One region of the Streptomyces sp. NEAU-sy36 genome, then DNA from elsewhere that is predicted to be linked to it. Evidence: riboswitches for the same ligand, from Rfam matches in the RefSeq annotation. Region 1 holds a riboswitch; the other holds the start of a gene.
What was found. Region 1 has a riboswitch for cobalamin ahead of HZZ00_RS30975 (ribonucleoside-diphosphate reductase subunit alpha). Riboswitches for the same ligand answer to the same signal wherever they lie in the genome.
Positions count from the first base shown of each region.

Region 2: another riboswitch for cobalamin. It lies ahead of HZZ00_RS20025 (HoxN/HupN/NixA family nickel/cobalt transporter); the one in region 1 lies ahead of HZZ00_RS30975 (ribonucleoside-diphosphate reductase subunit alpha).

Region 1 is NZ_CP058977.1:7,103,395-7,110,525, reverse strand. It holds gene HZZ00_RS30995 (cytochrome P450) at 1-601, shown strand, start outside; gene HZZ00_RS30990 (GlxA family transcriptional regulator) at 629-1,591, opposite strand; gene HZZ00_RS30985 (hypothetical protein) at 1,684-1,926, shown strand; gene HZZ00_RS30980 (ribonucleotide-diphosphate reductase subunit beta) at 1,839-2,795, opposite strand; gene HZZ00_RS30975 (ribonucleoside-diphosphate reductase subunit alpha) at 2,852-5,215, opposite strand; cobalamin riboswitch at 5,341-5,501, opposite strand; gene HZZ00_RS30970 (GNAT family N-acetyltransferase) at 5,519-6,025, opposite strand; gene mctP (monocarboxylate uptake permease MctP) at 6,108-7,131, opposite strand, start outside.
Region 2 is NZ_CP058977.1:4,399,455-4,406,585, reverse strand. It holds gene HZZ00_RS39120 (GH25 family lysozyme) at 635-1,771, shown strand; gene HZZ00_RS20030 (D-Ala-D-Ala carboxypeptidase family metallohydrolase) at 1,806-2,585, shown strand; gene HZZ00_RS20025 (HoxN/HupN/NixA family nickel/cobalt transporter) at 2,729-3,838, opposite strand; cobalamin riboswitch at 3,865-4,054, opposite strand; gene HZZ00_RS20020 (alpha/beta hydrolase) at 4,366-5,964, opposite strand; gene HZZ00_RS20015 (AAA family ATPase) at 6,133-7,131, opposite strand, start outside.

The sequences.
Region 1 (7,131 bases):
GGAGATCCACGATCAGGTCGTGGCGATAATCACCCCCGGTGCCGAAACGATCGCCTCCACGATCATGTGGCTGCTCCAGGCGCTCGCGGAACACCCGGAGCACGCGGAGAAGGTGCGCGCGGAGGTCGAATCCGTGACCGGCGGCCGGCCTGTCGGATTCGAACACGTCCGCTCCCTCAGGCACACCAACAATCTCATCCTGGAGGCCATCCGGCTGCGTCCCGCCGTATGGATTCTGACCCGCCGGGCGACCACCGACACCGCGCTGGGCGACTATCGCATTCCGGCCGGTGCGGACATCGTCTACAGCCCGTACGCCATTCAGCGCGACCCCCGCTCGTACGACCGCCACCTCGACTTCGACCCGGACCGCTGGCTGCCGGAGCGGGCCAAGGAGGTGCCGAAGTACGCCATGAGCCCGTTCAGCGTCGGCAACCGCAAGTGCCCCAGCGACCACTTCTCGATGGCCCAGCTGAGCCTGATCACGGCGGCGGTCACGGCCAGGTACCGCTTCGAACCGGCCGCCGACTCCAACGACGCGGTCCGCGTGGGGATCACCCTGCGCCCGGACAACCTGCGGCTGCGACCGCTGCCCTGGTAGGTCCGGACGTCTTCCGCCGGCGCGCGCTCAGGCGGCCTGAGGGCCCCGGAACGCGCGCCGGTAGGCGTTCGGCGTGGTGCCGAGCGCCCGGACGAACTGGTGGCGCAGCGCGGCCGCCGTGCCGAACCCGGTGCGGGCGGCGATCGCGTCCACGGTCTCGTCCGTGCCCTCCAGCAACTCCTGGGCGCGCAGCACCCGTTGGCGCAGGATCCAGCGGTAGGGGGTGGTCCCGGTCTCCTGCTGGAAGCGGCGGGCGAAGGTGCGCGGGGCCATGTGGGCGCGGGCGGCGAGCTGCTCCACGGTCACCTCCGTGTCCAGGTGCTCCTCCATCCACACCAGCACCTCGCCGACGGTGTCGCAGGGCGCCTTGGGCAGCGGCCGCTCGATGTACTGGGCCTGCCCGCCGTCCCGGTGCGGGGGGACCACCATCCGCCGGGCGATCTTGTTGGCGACCTCCGGGCCCTGCTCCTTGCGCACCAGGTGCAGACAGGCGTCGATGCCGGCCGCGGTGCCGGCGGAGGTGATCACCGGGTCCTCGTCCACGTACAGGACGTCCGGTTCCACGGCGAGCCGCGGATAGCGCCGGGCCAGCTGCTCGGCATGGTGCCAGTGCACCGCGCACCGCCGTCCGTCCAGCAGCCCCGCGGCGGCCAGCACGAACACCCCGGAGCAGACGCTCAGCACCCGGCAGCCGCGCCCGACCGCCCGGCGCAGCGCGTCGAGGAGCTCCGGCGGATAGTCCCGCTCGACGTAGCTCTCGCCGGCCGGCACGGCGATCAGATCGGCCTCTTCCAGCCGCTCCAGGCCGTGCGGGGTGGAGACGGTGAACCCGCAGTGGGTGCCGAGGTCGGGCCCCTCGGCCGAGACCACGGCGAAGTCGTACACCGGCAGTCCCTCGTCGCTGCGGTCGATGCCGAACACCTCGCAGACGACGCCCAGCTCGAAGGGGTGCACTCCGTTCAGCAGCACGGCGGCCACGTTCTTCAGCATGCTCCCAGTGTGCCGCAGTACTGGCAGCAATTCGAGGGTGTACGGCAGTCCTGCCACTCCCGGTCAGGAGCGTCCGGCAGGACAGTAGTGGCATGACTGGAAACCAGATCCAAGGCCTGATCGGAATGACCGCCACCCTCGGCATCCTGGTCCTCCTGGTCCTTCCCTCCGTGCTCGGCATCCTGCGCGACAGGCGCATCGACCGGCAGATCAGGAAGGCCCAGGAGGCCCACAGGGAGCAGGAGGCTCAGAAGTCCTCGTCCAGGTCGACGGTGCCCTCCACCGCCACCTGGTACGCCGACGGACGCCGCTCGAAGAAGTTGGTCAGCTCCTGAACACCCTGGAGCTCCATGAAGGAGAAGGGGTTCTCGGAGCCGTAGACCGGCGCGAAGCCCAGCCGGGTCAGCCGCTGGTCGGCCACGCACTCCAGGTACTGCCGCATCGACTCGGTGTTCATGCCCGGGAGGCCGTCACCGCACAGGTCGCGCGCGAACTGCAGCTCGGCCTCGACGGCCTCCCGCAGCATGTCGGTGACCTCCTGCCGGAGCCGGTCGTCGAACAGCTCCGGCTCCTCCTTGCGGACGGTGTCGACCACGTCGAAGGCGAAGGACATGTGCATCGTCTCGTCGCGGAACACCCAGTTGGTGCCGGTGGCCAGGCCGTGCAGCAGGCCCCGGCTGCGGAACCAGTAGACGTACGCGAAGGCGCCGTAGAAGAACAGGCCCTCGATGCACGCGGCGAAGCAGATCAGGTTGAGCAGGAAGCGCCGGCGGTCCGCCTGCGTCTCCAGCCGGTCGATCCGCTCCACCGAGTCGATCCACTTGAAGCAGAACTCGGCCTTCGAGCGGATCGACGGGATGTTCTCGACGGCCGCGAACGCCGCCGCCCGGTCGTCCGGGTCGGGCAGGTAGGTGTCCAGCAGCGTCAGGTAGAACTGGACGTGCACCGCCTCCTCGAACAGCTGACGGCTCAGGTAGAGCCGCGCCTCGGGGGAGTTGATGTGCTTGTACAGCGTCAGCACCAGGTTGTTGGCGACGATCGAGTCACCCGTCGCGAAGAACGCGACCAGGCGGCCGATCAGATGCTGCTCGGCCGGGCTGAGCTTGGCGAGGTCGGCGACGTCCGAGTGGAGGTCGACCTCCTCCACGGTCCAGGTGTTCTTGATGGCGTCCCGGTAGCGCTCGTAGAAGTCGGGGTAGCGCATGGGGCGCAGGGTCAGTTCGAAGCCCGGGTCGAGCAGGTTGGTGTTTCGTTCGGTCTTCACTGGCAGGCCTCGCAGGACTCGGGGTTTTCCAGGGAGCAGGCGACGGCCTCGGGGTCGGCGGCCTGCTGGACGGGGACGGTCTGCTGCGCACGGGCGGCGCGGGCGATCCGGGTCGCCGGGCGCGAACGCAGGTAGTACGTCGTCTTCAGCCCGGACTTCCAGGCGTACGCGTACATCGAGGAGAGCTTGCCGATGGTCGGCGTCTCCATGAACAGGTTCAGGGACTGCGCCTGGTCGAGGAACGGGGTGCGCGCCGCCGCCATGTCGATCAGACCGCGCTGCGGGATCTCCCACGCCGTGCGGTACAGCGCCCGCACGTCCTCGGGGATCCACGCGAAGCCCTGCACCGAGCCGTTGGACTCGCGCAGCGCCTCCCGGGTGCGCGCGTCCCAGACGCCCAGGTCCTTCAGGTCCTGCACCAGGTAGGAGTTGACCTGGAGGAACTCCCCGGACAGCGTCTCGCGCTTGAACAGGTTGGACACCTGCGGCTCGATGCACTCGTACACGCCCGCGATGGAGGCGATGGTGGCCGTCGGCGCGATCGCCAGCAGCAGCGAGTTGCGCAGGCCGACCGCCGCGATCCGGGTGCGCAGCGCCGCCCAGCGCTCCGGCCAGGTCTCCTGGACACCGTAGTGGTCGGGGTGCAGCACCCCGCGCGCGGTACGGGTCCGCTCCCAGGCGGGCAGCGGGCCGCTGCGCTCGGCGAGGTCGGCGGACGCCTCGTACGCCGCGAGCATGATCCGCTCGGCGATCCGGGTGGACAGCGCCTTCGCCTCCGGGGAGTCGAAGGGCAGCCGCAGCTTGAAGAAGACGTCCTGGAGACCCATCGCGCCCAGGCCCACCGGACGCCACTTCGCGTTGGAGCGGCCGGCCTGCTCGGTCGGGTAGAAGTTGATGTCCACGACGCGGTCGAGGAAGGTGACGGCGGTGCGGACGGTCCCGTCGAGCCGCTCCCAGTCGATGTCCCCCGTCGCCGTGTCGACGAACGCGCCCAGGTTGACGGAGCCCAGGTTGCAGACCGCCGTCTCGCCGTCGTCGGTGACCTCCAGGATCTCCGTGCAGAGGTTGGAGGAGTGGATGACCTGGCCCGGCTCCGCGGTCTGGTTGGCGGTGCGGTTGGCGGCGTCCTTGAAGGTCATCCAGCCCTGGCCGGTCTGCGCGAGGGTGCGCATCATCCGGCCGTACAGCTCCCGGGCGGGCATGGTCTTGCGCGCGAGCCCCTTGCGCTCCGCCTCGCGGTAGGCGGCGTCGAACTCGGCGCCCCACAGGTCCACCAGCTCAGGCACGTCCGCCGGGGAGAACAGCGACCACTGCTCGTCGGCGTTGACCCGGCGCATGAACTCGTCCGGCACCCAGTGCGCGAGGTTCAGGTTGTGCGTGCGGCGGGCGTCCTCACCGGTGTTGTCCCGCAGCTCCAGGAACTCCTCGATGTCGGAGTGCCAGGTCTCCAGGTACACCGCGGCCGCGCCCTTGCGCCGGCCCCCCTGGTTCACCGCGGCCACCGAGGCGTCCAGGGTCTTCAGGAACGGCACGATGCCGTTGGAGTGCCCGTTGGTGCCCCGGATCAGCGAACCGCGGGCCCGGATGCGGGAGTACGACAGCCCGATGCCGCCGGCGTGCTTGGAGAGCCGGGCGACCTGGTGGTAGCGGTCGTAGATGGAGTCCAGCTCGTCCAGCGGGGAGTCGAGGAGGTAGCAGGACGACATCTGGGGGTGCCGGGTGCCGGAGTTGAACAGCGTGGGGGAGGAGGGCAGGTAGTCGAGCCGGCTCATGAGCCCGTAGAGCGCGGCGACCTCGTCCAGGGCGCGGACGGAGTCGTCCTCGGCCAGACCCGCGGCGACCCGCAGCATGAAGTGCTGGGGCGTCTCGATGACCTTGCGGGTGATCGGGTGGCGCAGCAGGTAGCGGCTGTGCAGGGTGCGCAGGCCGAAGTAGCCGAAGCGGTCGTCGGCGCCGGTGTCCACCAGCGCGTCGAGGCGGGCGGCGTGGACCCGCGCGAACTCGGCGGTCCGGTCGGCGATGAGGCCTTCGCGGTGTCCGACGGCGACCGACTCGGTGAACGAGGTCACGCCCTGCGAGGCGGCCTCGGCCCGGATGGAGACGGTCAGCAGCCGGGCGGCGAGCCGCGAGTACGCGGGGTCCTCGGAGATCAGGCCGGCCGCGGCCTCGGTCGCCAGTTCGCGCAGCTCCGCCTCGTCGGCGTGGGCCGACCGGCCGCGCAGCGCGGCGGCGGCGACCCGGCCGGGGTCGGCGTCGGGGAGGTCTGCGGTCAGCTCGGTCAGGGTCCGCAGCAGCGCGGCACCGGGACCGTCGTTCTCCAGATCCGGGGCTGATGCCGGGTCGGCTGGCGCGATGGTCACGTGGGGGCTCTCCCTCGCTCGGCACGGGGGCCTGGCGGAGGGCAGGGGGCAGCCACGAGCGCACACGGCGTCGCGTCCACCGGCCCACTCCACGAGGCCCGGACGTCTCAGGGCACCCGGACCGGACGGCCGGGTGCGCTGTCGGCAGGTCCTCGGACTGACTCCTGTACGCGGATACGCACAAGTACACCGTTGCGGGACAGTTCCGGATTCGCACCGGATTCCCCTGCGGCGACAGCGAGCATGAGCATACATCTAGTGCCGGGCCGCCGTGTCACCCCCAGATGTTGTGTCGCCCTGGTGTCAGAGCGTCAACTTGTAGGTGATGAGAGTGACGTCGTCCAGCTCCGGGAGGGGGTTCCAGTCCCGCTCGGGCGTGCGCACGAACCCGAGGCGTTCGTAGAGCCGGTGAGCGCTGTGCATGGCGCGCTGGCTGGAGAGGACGACGGACGAGCACCCCGCGGTGGCCCGGGCGCGCTCGACACAGGCGCGCACGAGGGCTTCGCCGGCGCCCCTGCCGCGCGCCTCGCGCCGCACCGCCAGCGCCCGGATCTCGGCCTCGCCGGGCCCCGCGATGTCGGCGACGGGGCCGCCCGAGGGGACGAAGGTCACGCCGCCGACGACGCGGTCCCCCAGCACGGCTGCGAGCACCTCGGCCGAGGCGGCTCGCGCGGCCACGTCCTTGAGCACGGGCAGGTACGGGTCGCTCTCGCCGAAGTCGAGGAGGCCGTCGAGGAGGTACGCCTCGGCCGTGAGCTCGCCGAGTTCGCCGTACTCGGCCGGGTCCGCGGGGCGGATTCGGAGGTCCATGCCGGCGAGTGTGCACGACAACGGGCCGCCGGAGCATGTGCTTTCCGGCGGCCCGTGCGCGGTTCCCCGTCTCCGGATCCGGTCAGTGGGTGGTGCCCGCCGTGGCCGGCGGCAGTTCCACCTCGACCCCCGCGTCACCCGCGTCGGCCGTGTAGTCCGCGGGGCTCGTCTCGTCCACGCCCTCGGGGGCCTTCACGGCCTTGAGGACGACGGTGAGGACCACGGTGACCACGACGTTCAGCACGAACGCCGTCATGCCGATGTAGCCGATCTGGCCGATGCCCGGGATCTCGTCGGCCGAGCCGCCGAAGTGCTTCTGGGTCGGCGAGGCGACACCGTACGCGGCGAGGGTGCCGTAGACCATGCCGACCGCCCAGCCGGCGAGCAGCGCCCAGCGGTGGAACCAGCGGGTGAACAGACCGCCGACCAGCGCCGGGAAGGTCTGCAGGATCCAGATGCCGCCCAGCAGCTGGAAGTTGATCGCGACCGTCTTGTCCATGCCGAGCACGAAGACCAGCGCGCCCACCTTCACCAGCAGCGACACGAACTTGGAGACCTGGGCCTCCTGCTTCGGCGTGGCGTCCGGCTTGATGAAGTCCTTGTAGATGTTGCGGGTGAAGAGGTTCGCCGCCGCGATGGACATGATCGCCGCCGGGACCAGCGCGCCGATGCCGATGGCCGCGAAGGCTACGCCGGTGAACCAGTCCGGGAACATGTTCTCGAACAGCTGCGGGATCGCCAGCTGCCCGTTGTCCACCTTGACCCCGGCCGCGATCGCCATGAAGCCCAGCAGCGCCAGCAGGCCGAGCATCAGCGAGTACAGCGGCAGGATGGTGGTGTTGCGCCGGATCACCTCACGGCTGCGGGAGGAGAGCGTCGCGGTGATCGAGTGCGGGTACATGAACAGCGCGAGCGCCGAGCCCAGCGCCAGGGTGGCGTACGACCACTGGCCCGCCGCCGGAGGGGCGAGCGCCCCGCGCGGCTTGCCGGTCTTCGGGCTGATCTGGCTGAAGGCGTGGCCGGCCTTGGCGAAGATGTCGTCGAACCCGCCCAGCTTGATCGGGATGTAGATGATCGCCACCAGGATCACGATGTAGATCAGCGCG
Region 2 (7,131 bases), 2.7 Mb from region 1:
GTCACCGAGTTTCGTTCCCCTCCCGCGCGGCGGTCCGGCGCCCGTCGGTGCGCCCGTTTACGTGGTGCACGGCCCGAGTGCGCGGCGGCGAGATCGACACGTTCGGGATGTGCGTCGCGCGCGGCTCGCCCGGAGTCCGGCGGGTGCGCCGGAACGCCCACGTGCGCAGCAGACCCGAGGACCCGCCTGCTCCCGTCGGAGTTGACGTGCTCAGCCGGACGCGGCTGCCGCACCGCTCGTCGACGTCCGCGGACGGCGATGCACCCAGGAATGTGTTGCGTACATGTCAATACTGCGCTTACCTTTACGCGCATCAACTCCACCCGAGTGGCCCGGCGTTGGTGCACCCTGCCGCCGTGTCCCACCGCAAGCGTTCGATCCCCGCCGGCCCCACCACCGACCGTCGACGGCACCACCACGGCCACCCGGGCCCGAGCACTTCGCGGTATCCCTGCACACTCCTAGGAGCACCATGTTCGCAGCCGCCCTCTCGCGGTCCAGATCCGGTCACAGCGGTCCCGGTCCTCGCCGGGCCCTCCTCCGAGCGGGCGGGCTGCTGGCCGCGGTCCTCAGTGTGCCGGTCCTGCCCGGCACCGCCTCGGCGGCCGCCGGGGACCACGGGATTCGCGTGCGCATGACGCACCCGGACCAGGACTACGCCGGATCCGGGCTCCGGCGTCTGAGCGCGGCACCTTCGGCGATGACCGCGTCGGCCGCCGTCGGCACGGGCCCGGCCGGTCTCGACGTCAGCCACTACCAGACCAACGTCGACTGGACGTCCGTCAAGAACAACGGCGCCGCCTTCGCCTACGTCAAGGCCACCGAAGGCACCGATTACACGGACCCGTCCTTCTCCCAGCAGTACAACGGCGCGTACAACGCCGGACTGATCCGCGGCGCCTACCACTTCGCGCTCCCCGGCAACTCGACCGGTACCGTCCAGGCCGACTGGTTCGTCGGCCACGGCGGCGGCTGGACCGCCGACGGCAGGACGCTGCCGCCCGCCCTGGACATCGAGTACAACCCCTACGGGGCCACCTGCTACGGGCTGAGCCAGAGCGCGATGGTCTCCTGGATCCGGGACTTCAGCAACGAAGTGCGGGCCAAGGTCGGGCGCTACCCGGCGATCTACACCACCACCGACTGGTGGACCACCTGCACCGGCAACAACAGCAGCTTCGCCGGCACCAACCCGCTGTGGATCGCCCGCTACTCCAGCAGACCCGGCACGCTGCCCGCCGGCTGGTCCACCCAGACGATCTGGCAGTACGCCGACTCCGGAACCTTCCCCGGCGACCAGGACACCTTCAACGGCACGCTCACGGACCTCCAGGCCTTCGCCAAGGGAAGCGGCTACACGCCCCCGCCCACCGCGAGTTGGCCCACCGTGCAGCAAGGGGCAACCGGCGAGCGGGTCAAGACCGTCCAGTACCTGCTCAACGCCCACGGCGCCGCGCTGACGGTGGACGGTTCGTTCGGACCGGCCACCGACTCGGCGGTGCGCTCGTTCCAGTCCGCGCACGGCCTCGGCGCCGACGGCGTCGTCGGCCCCGCGACCTGGCAGGCCCTCGTCCTCACCGTGCAGCAGGGATCGTCGGGTCCCGCGGTCCAGGCGGTGCAGAGCCAGCTCGACGCCCACGGTTCCGCGCTGACGGTGGACGGTTCGTTCGGGTCCGCGACCGACTCGGCGGTGCGCTCGTACCAGTCCGCGCACGGTCTCACCGTGGACGGCATCGTCGGTTCGAACACCTGGCAGAGCCTCGTTTCCTGAGCATCGGCACGTCATCACAGATGAGGGGACTTCCATGACACCGGTACGACGCTCCGCCGACGGCATCGACCGCCGCGCCCTGCTCCGGGGCGCGGCAGGGCTGACGGCCACGCTCGGCCTGGCGGCGGCCATCGGCCTCCGGACAGCGGGCCGGGCCTCGGCCTACGGCTGGTCCCGCACCCTCCAGCAGGGCGCCTCCGGCTCCGACGTGGTCGAACTGCAGATCCGTGTCGGAGGTTGGGCCGCGTCCGGCGCCCAGCAGACCTACGTCGCCTGGGACGGCGCCTTCGGCCCGGCCACGAGCGCCGCCGTCCAACGCTTCCAGTCCGCCTACGGGTTGACCGCGGACGGCGTCGTCGGCCCGCAGACGCAGAGCGTACTCGACAGCCTTGAGGCCGGCGACGGATCCACCGCCCACTTCGACTGGAGCGAGTTCTCCTCGCAGGACGGCTCCGGTTTCAGCGGCGGAAAGGTCGACGCCGCGACGGTCAAGGAGAACCTGCGCCGACTGATGTACAAGCTGGAGGCCGTGCGCAAGAAGGCCGGGAACAGCCCGATCACGGTCAACTCCGGCTTCCGTAGCATCGCGCACAACGCCGCGGTGGGCGGCGCGTCCAACAGCATGCACGTCTACGGCGTCGCCGCGGACATCGTCGTCTCCGGCTACAGCACCCTGCAGACCTACCGGATCGCCGAGACGTGCGGCTTCTCCGGCCTTGAGGCGTACACGCACTCGTGGCAGCACGTCGACAGCCGTGTCCAGTACCCGTCATACGGCTCCGGCTCATGGTGGTGGGAGAGCGGCGTGGCCTGATCCGCCCGCTGCGGCGCACCGGGCCCGTCCGCGTCGCCGGCGCGGGGCGGGCCCGCCGTCGATCCGGCCCGCGAGGTGGCTGAGCGGGGCGGCCGGCCGGCCGCCCCGCCTGCCGCAGGGCCTCGGTGCCCGTGCGCGTAGGGTCAACCCGCGTCCGCGGTGCGGGCGTTCCAGCGCTCCTCGACCTTGGCCACGCGCCAGTAACCGATGGCCAGGGCCCAGACGACCACGAAGAGGCCGACGATGACGTAGCCGACGTGGTCGAGGTCCAGGCCCGCGATCCAGCCGGACACGCCGTCGCTCAGGCCGAGCTTGTCGTGCAGGACGCCGACCAGTTCGATGGTGCCGACGAAGAAGGCGACGGCGATGGAGAGTCCGGTGATGGTGAGGTTGTAGAACACCTTGCGGACGGGGTTGGAGAAGGCCCACTGGTAGGCGAAGTTCATGAAGGTGCCGTCGAGGGTGTCGAAGAGACTCATGCCGGCGGCGAAGAGGAGGGGCAGGCAGAGTATCGCGTACCAGGGGAGGCCGGCGGCGGCGCCGTTGCCGGCGAGGGCGAGGAGCAGGACCTCGGTGGTGGTGTCGAAGCCGATGCCGAACAGGAAGCCGAGGGGGAACATCTGGCCGGGGCGGCGGATGGACTTGGTGAGCCGTCCCAGGACGCGGTTCATGAAGCCGCGTGAGTCGAGGTGCGCCTCCAACTCGGCCTCGTCGTAACGTCCGGCCCGCATGGCCTTGAAGACACGGGCGATGCCGACCAGGGCGACGAGGTTGAGGGCGGCGATGAGGTACAGGAATCCGCCGGAGACCGTGGTGCCGACGGTGCCGAGTACCTGGTGGGTGCGCGAGCCGTCGTTCATCAGGGTGCCGGCGAGCTGCGCGCCTCCGGCGACCAGCGCGGCCATGGCGATCACCACGCTGGAGTGGCCGAGCGCGAACCAGAAGCCGACCGAGACCGGCCGCTGCCCGTCGGCCATCAGCTTGCGGGTGGTGTTGTCGATCGCGGCTATGTGGTCGGCGTCGAACGCGTGCCGCATCCCGAGGGTGTACGCCGTGATGCCCAGGCCGACCCCGAACGCCTTGGTGCCGACCTCGTAGTGACGTGGGGTGACGAGCAGGAAGAGGATCCCGAAGGCGATCACGTGCAGGACGACGATCACGGTCAGGAGGCCGGCGGTTCGGACGGTGTCCGCGCGCCGCCAGCGGAAGGAAGGGGAGGCGGCGGTTTCGGGCACGCCTTCGGGCATGGTCATACGGTCACGCTCCAGCACCTCGTGGATCAGATTCGTGGTGCCGTGGCCGGTCTCCTGGCTGACGGGTCATCGCGCCCGCCCCTGCCTTCCCGGCCGCGAGGCCAGTGGCAATGCGTGGGGCGGGAACTTCCCGATCACAGTGGCGAGGGCCGCTCCGGACTGAGCCCCTGGGGGCTGTCACCGGTCTTCCCGAACACCACGGCCCGCTCACCCTAGAAGGCCGGACGTCGAGGTTGCAAGGCAGCGTGGACGCGCCAGGCGGTGCGGCGGGATGTCGCGGATCGCGATGACGGGGCCATGGAGTGTGTCCGCGGAACGTGCCGGGCGGCGCACCATCGGCGGCCGGGGAGCAGGGAGAAGCGGTCGGCCCAGGCGACCGGTACCCGGGTGTGGCGAGGGCGGAGCAGGTCGCGGAGAGGGAGCGCGGGGTGGCCCGGGCGCGACTCGGTCGACCTCACGGTCGGGCCCGGGGACGAGCGAGGGGCGGCCGGGTGGTGCGGCCGCCCCTCCTCACCGTGTGGACGGGGTCACGGCTTGGGCGTGGCGTGCGGGGCGCAGGTCACGTCGGAACCGTCCAGTTCGCCGTCGATCAGATAGGCGTCGACGCGCTGGTTGATGCAGGGATTCTCCAGGCTGGTCACCCCGTGGGAACCCGCGTCCTTCTCGGTGATCAGACGGGAGCCGGCGAAGCGCTTGTGCAGCTCGACCGCACCCTCGTAGGGGGTCGCGGCGTCGCGGGTCGACTGCACGATCAGCACCCGCGGCAGACCCTTGTGGGTCGTGACGTCGACCGGGTTCTGCTGCTTGACCGGCCAGGTGGCGCACGGCAGGTTCATCCAGGCGTTGGCCCAGGTCATGAACGGGTAGTCCTGGTTGAGCCGGGTGTTGTCCCGGTCCCAGGTCCGCCAGCTGGTGGGCCACTTGGCGTCGGTGCACTCGACGGCCGTGTAGACGGCGTTGGAGTTCTCCGACGCGGTGTTGCCCGCGGTGTCCGACATGTCGGGGGCGGCAGCGTCGACCAGGGCCTGGGTGTCACCGGCGACGTACTTGCCGAAGACGGTGGCGACCGGCACCCACGAGGAGTCGTAGTAAGGGGCGCTCTGGAAGAAGGAGATCAGCTCGGCGGGACCGACGACCCCGCCGATGGGGCTCTTCTTCGCGGTGGCGCGCAGTTGGAGCCACTTGTCCTGGACGGCGGCGCGCGTGGTGCCGAGATGGAAGGCGGCGTCGTTGGCGGCGACCCAGTCCTCCCAGTCCTTCCAGCGGCCCTCGAAGGCGACGTCCTGGTTCAGGTTCGCCTGGTACCAGATGTTGTCCTGGGCCGGGTTGGTCACGCTGTCCACGATCATGCGGCGCAGGTGGCCCGGGAAGAGGGTGCCGTAGACGGCGCCGAGGTAGGTGCCGTAGGAGACGCCGAGGTAGTTGAGCTTCTGCTCGCCGAGCGCGGCGCGGATGACGTCGAGGTCGCGGGCGGTGTTCGGCGTGGTCATCTGCTGGAGCACGGCGCGGCCGGTGCGGTCCAGGCAGCCCTCGGCGTACGCGCGGGCCAGCTTGCGCTGGGCGAGCTTGTCCGCCTCGGTGTCCGGGACCGGGTCCGCCTTCGGTGCCCGCACGAACTCCTGCGGATCCGCGCAGGAGATGGGCGCCGAGTGGCCGACGCCGCGCGGGTCGAAGCCGACGAAGTCGTAGGCCTTGGCGACGTTCGCCCAGACCGGCTTCTTGCCGGTCACCCGGGTCGGGAAGCGCAGCCCGGAGCCGCCGGGGCCGCCCGGGTTGTAGACGAGCGCGCCCTGGCGCTCGGCCGGGGTGCCGGTGCTGCCGACACGGTCGACGGCGAGCTTGATCTGCTTGCCGTCCGGGTGGGCGTAGTCGACGGGCACGCTGACCCAGCCGCACTGGATGGGCTTGGCCAACCCCCAGTCGGCCGGGCAGTCCTGCCAGTCGATGCCGGCCTTGGCGGCGCGGGCGGCGGCGATCTCCACGCCCTTCGCCGCGCGGTCCTGGCTCGGCCGGCCCGCGGCGCCGGCCGCGGGCGCCGAGACGACACCCGCGATCATGCTCGCGGTGACGAGTGCTCCGGCCGAACCGAGCGCCAGCAGGCGGCTCTTCGGTCTGTTCTCCCTCAAGTGGGCCCCTCCCCGAACATCACTGCGAATAGTCAGGCGGGGATCCTCCCGGCTGTGAGAGGGCTGTGAACAGAGCCCGACCACCATCTTTATCAATCCGATAACCGGATGGTCACGTCCCGTTGAGCGGAGCAGGGCCCGTTCGGGCGAACAGGGACGGTCTCGGTGTCAGCCGTGCTCGCACGGGGGCCGGTAGGCGACGCCTGGCAGGTGAGCGCGCCACTCTTTCTCCGTGATGGTGGGTCGGGCCCGCAGCGAACACGCCAGTGCCGCCGCGTGTGCCACGTCCGGTTGCCAGAGCTGGGCGGTGTGGTCGGCGCTGCCGGTGAACAGCAGTCGTCCGTTCGGGCTGAAGGCCACGGCGTTGACGGCGCCGAGGTGGCCGGTCAGGACGTGCCGCGGATGCGCCCCGCGCGCGTCGGTCACGTCCCACAGGCGTGCCGTACGGTCGTTGCTGCCCGACAGGAGCAGTCGTCCGTCCGGGCTGAAGGCCACGGAGGTGACCACGTCGGCGTGGCCCGTGAGGGTCTTCAGCGGCACTGGACGCCGTGGGTCGGCGATGTTCCACAGCCGGATCGTCCGGTCGTCGCTGCCGGAGGCCAGCGTCCGGCCGTCCGGGCTGATCGCCACGGCGTCGACGAAGTCGCGATGGCCCTCCAGCACACCGAGGGGGCGGGGGCGCCGGCCGTCGGTGATGTCCCACAGCCGTACCGTGTGGTCGTCGCCGCCCGAGGCGAGCAGTCGGCCGTCCGGGCTGAAGACCACCGGCTTGACGTTGAGCCGGTGGCCGGTCAGGGCCGACAGCAGCCGGGCCCGGGAGGGGTCGGCGACGTTCCACAGCCGCACGGTGTGGTCGTAGCTGCCGGAGGCGAGCATCCGCCCGTCGGGGCTGAAGGCCACCGCGAAGACGATGTCGCGGTGCCCGGTCAGGGTCCGCACCAGGACCGGACGGCGTACGTCGCCGACGTCCCACAGCCGGACTGTACGGTCGCGTCCCGCGGTGGCCAGAAGACGCCCGTCCGGGCTGAAGGCGACACCGGTGACGATGTCCGGGTGGGGGAGCGCACCGGGTCCCGGGACCGGGTGGAGCGGGTCGGTGATGTCCCACAGCCGTACCGTGTGGTCGAAGCCGCCGGTGGCCACCCAGCCGCCGTTCGGCCGGAACGC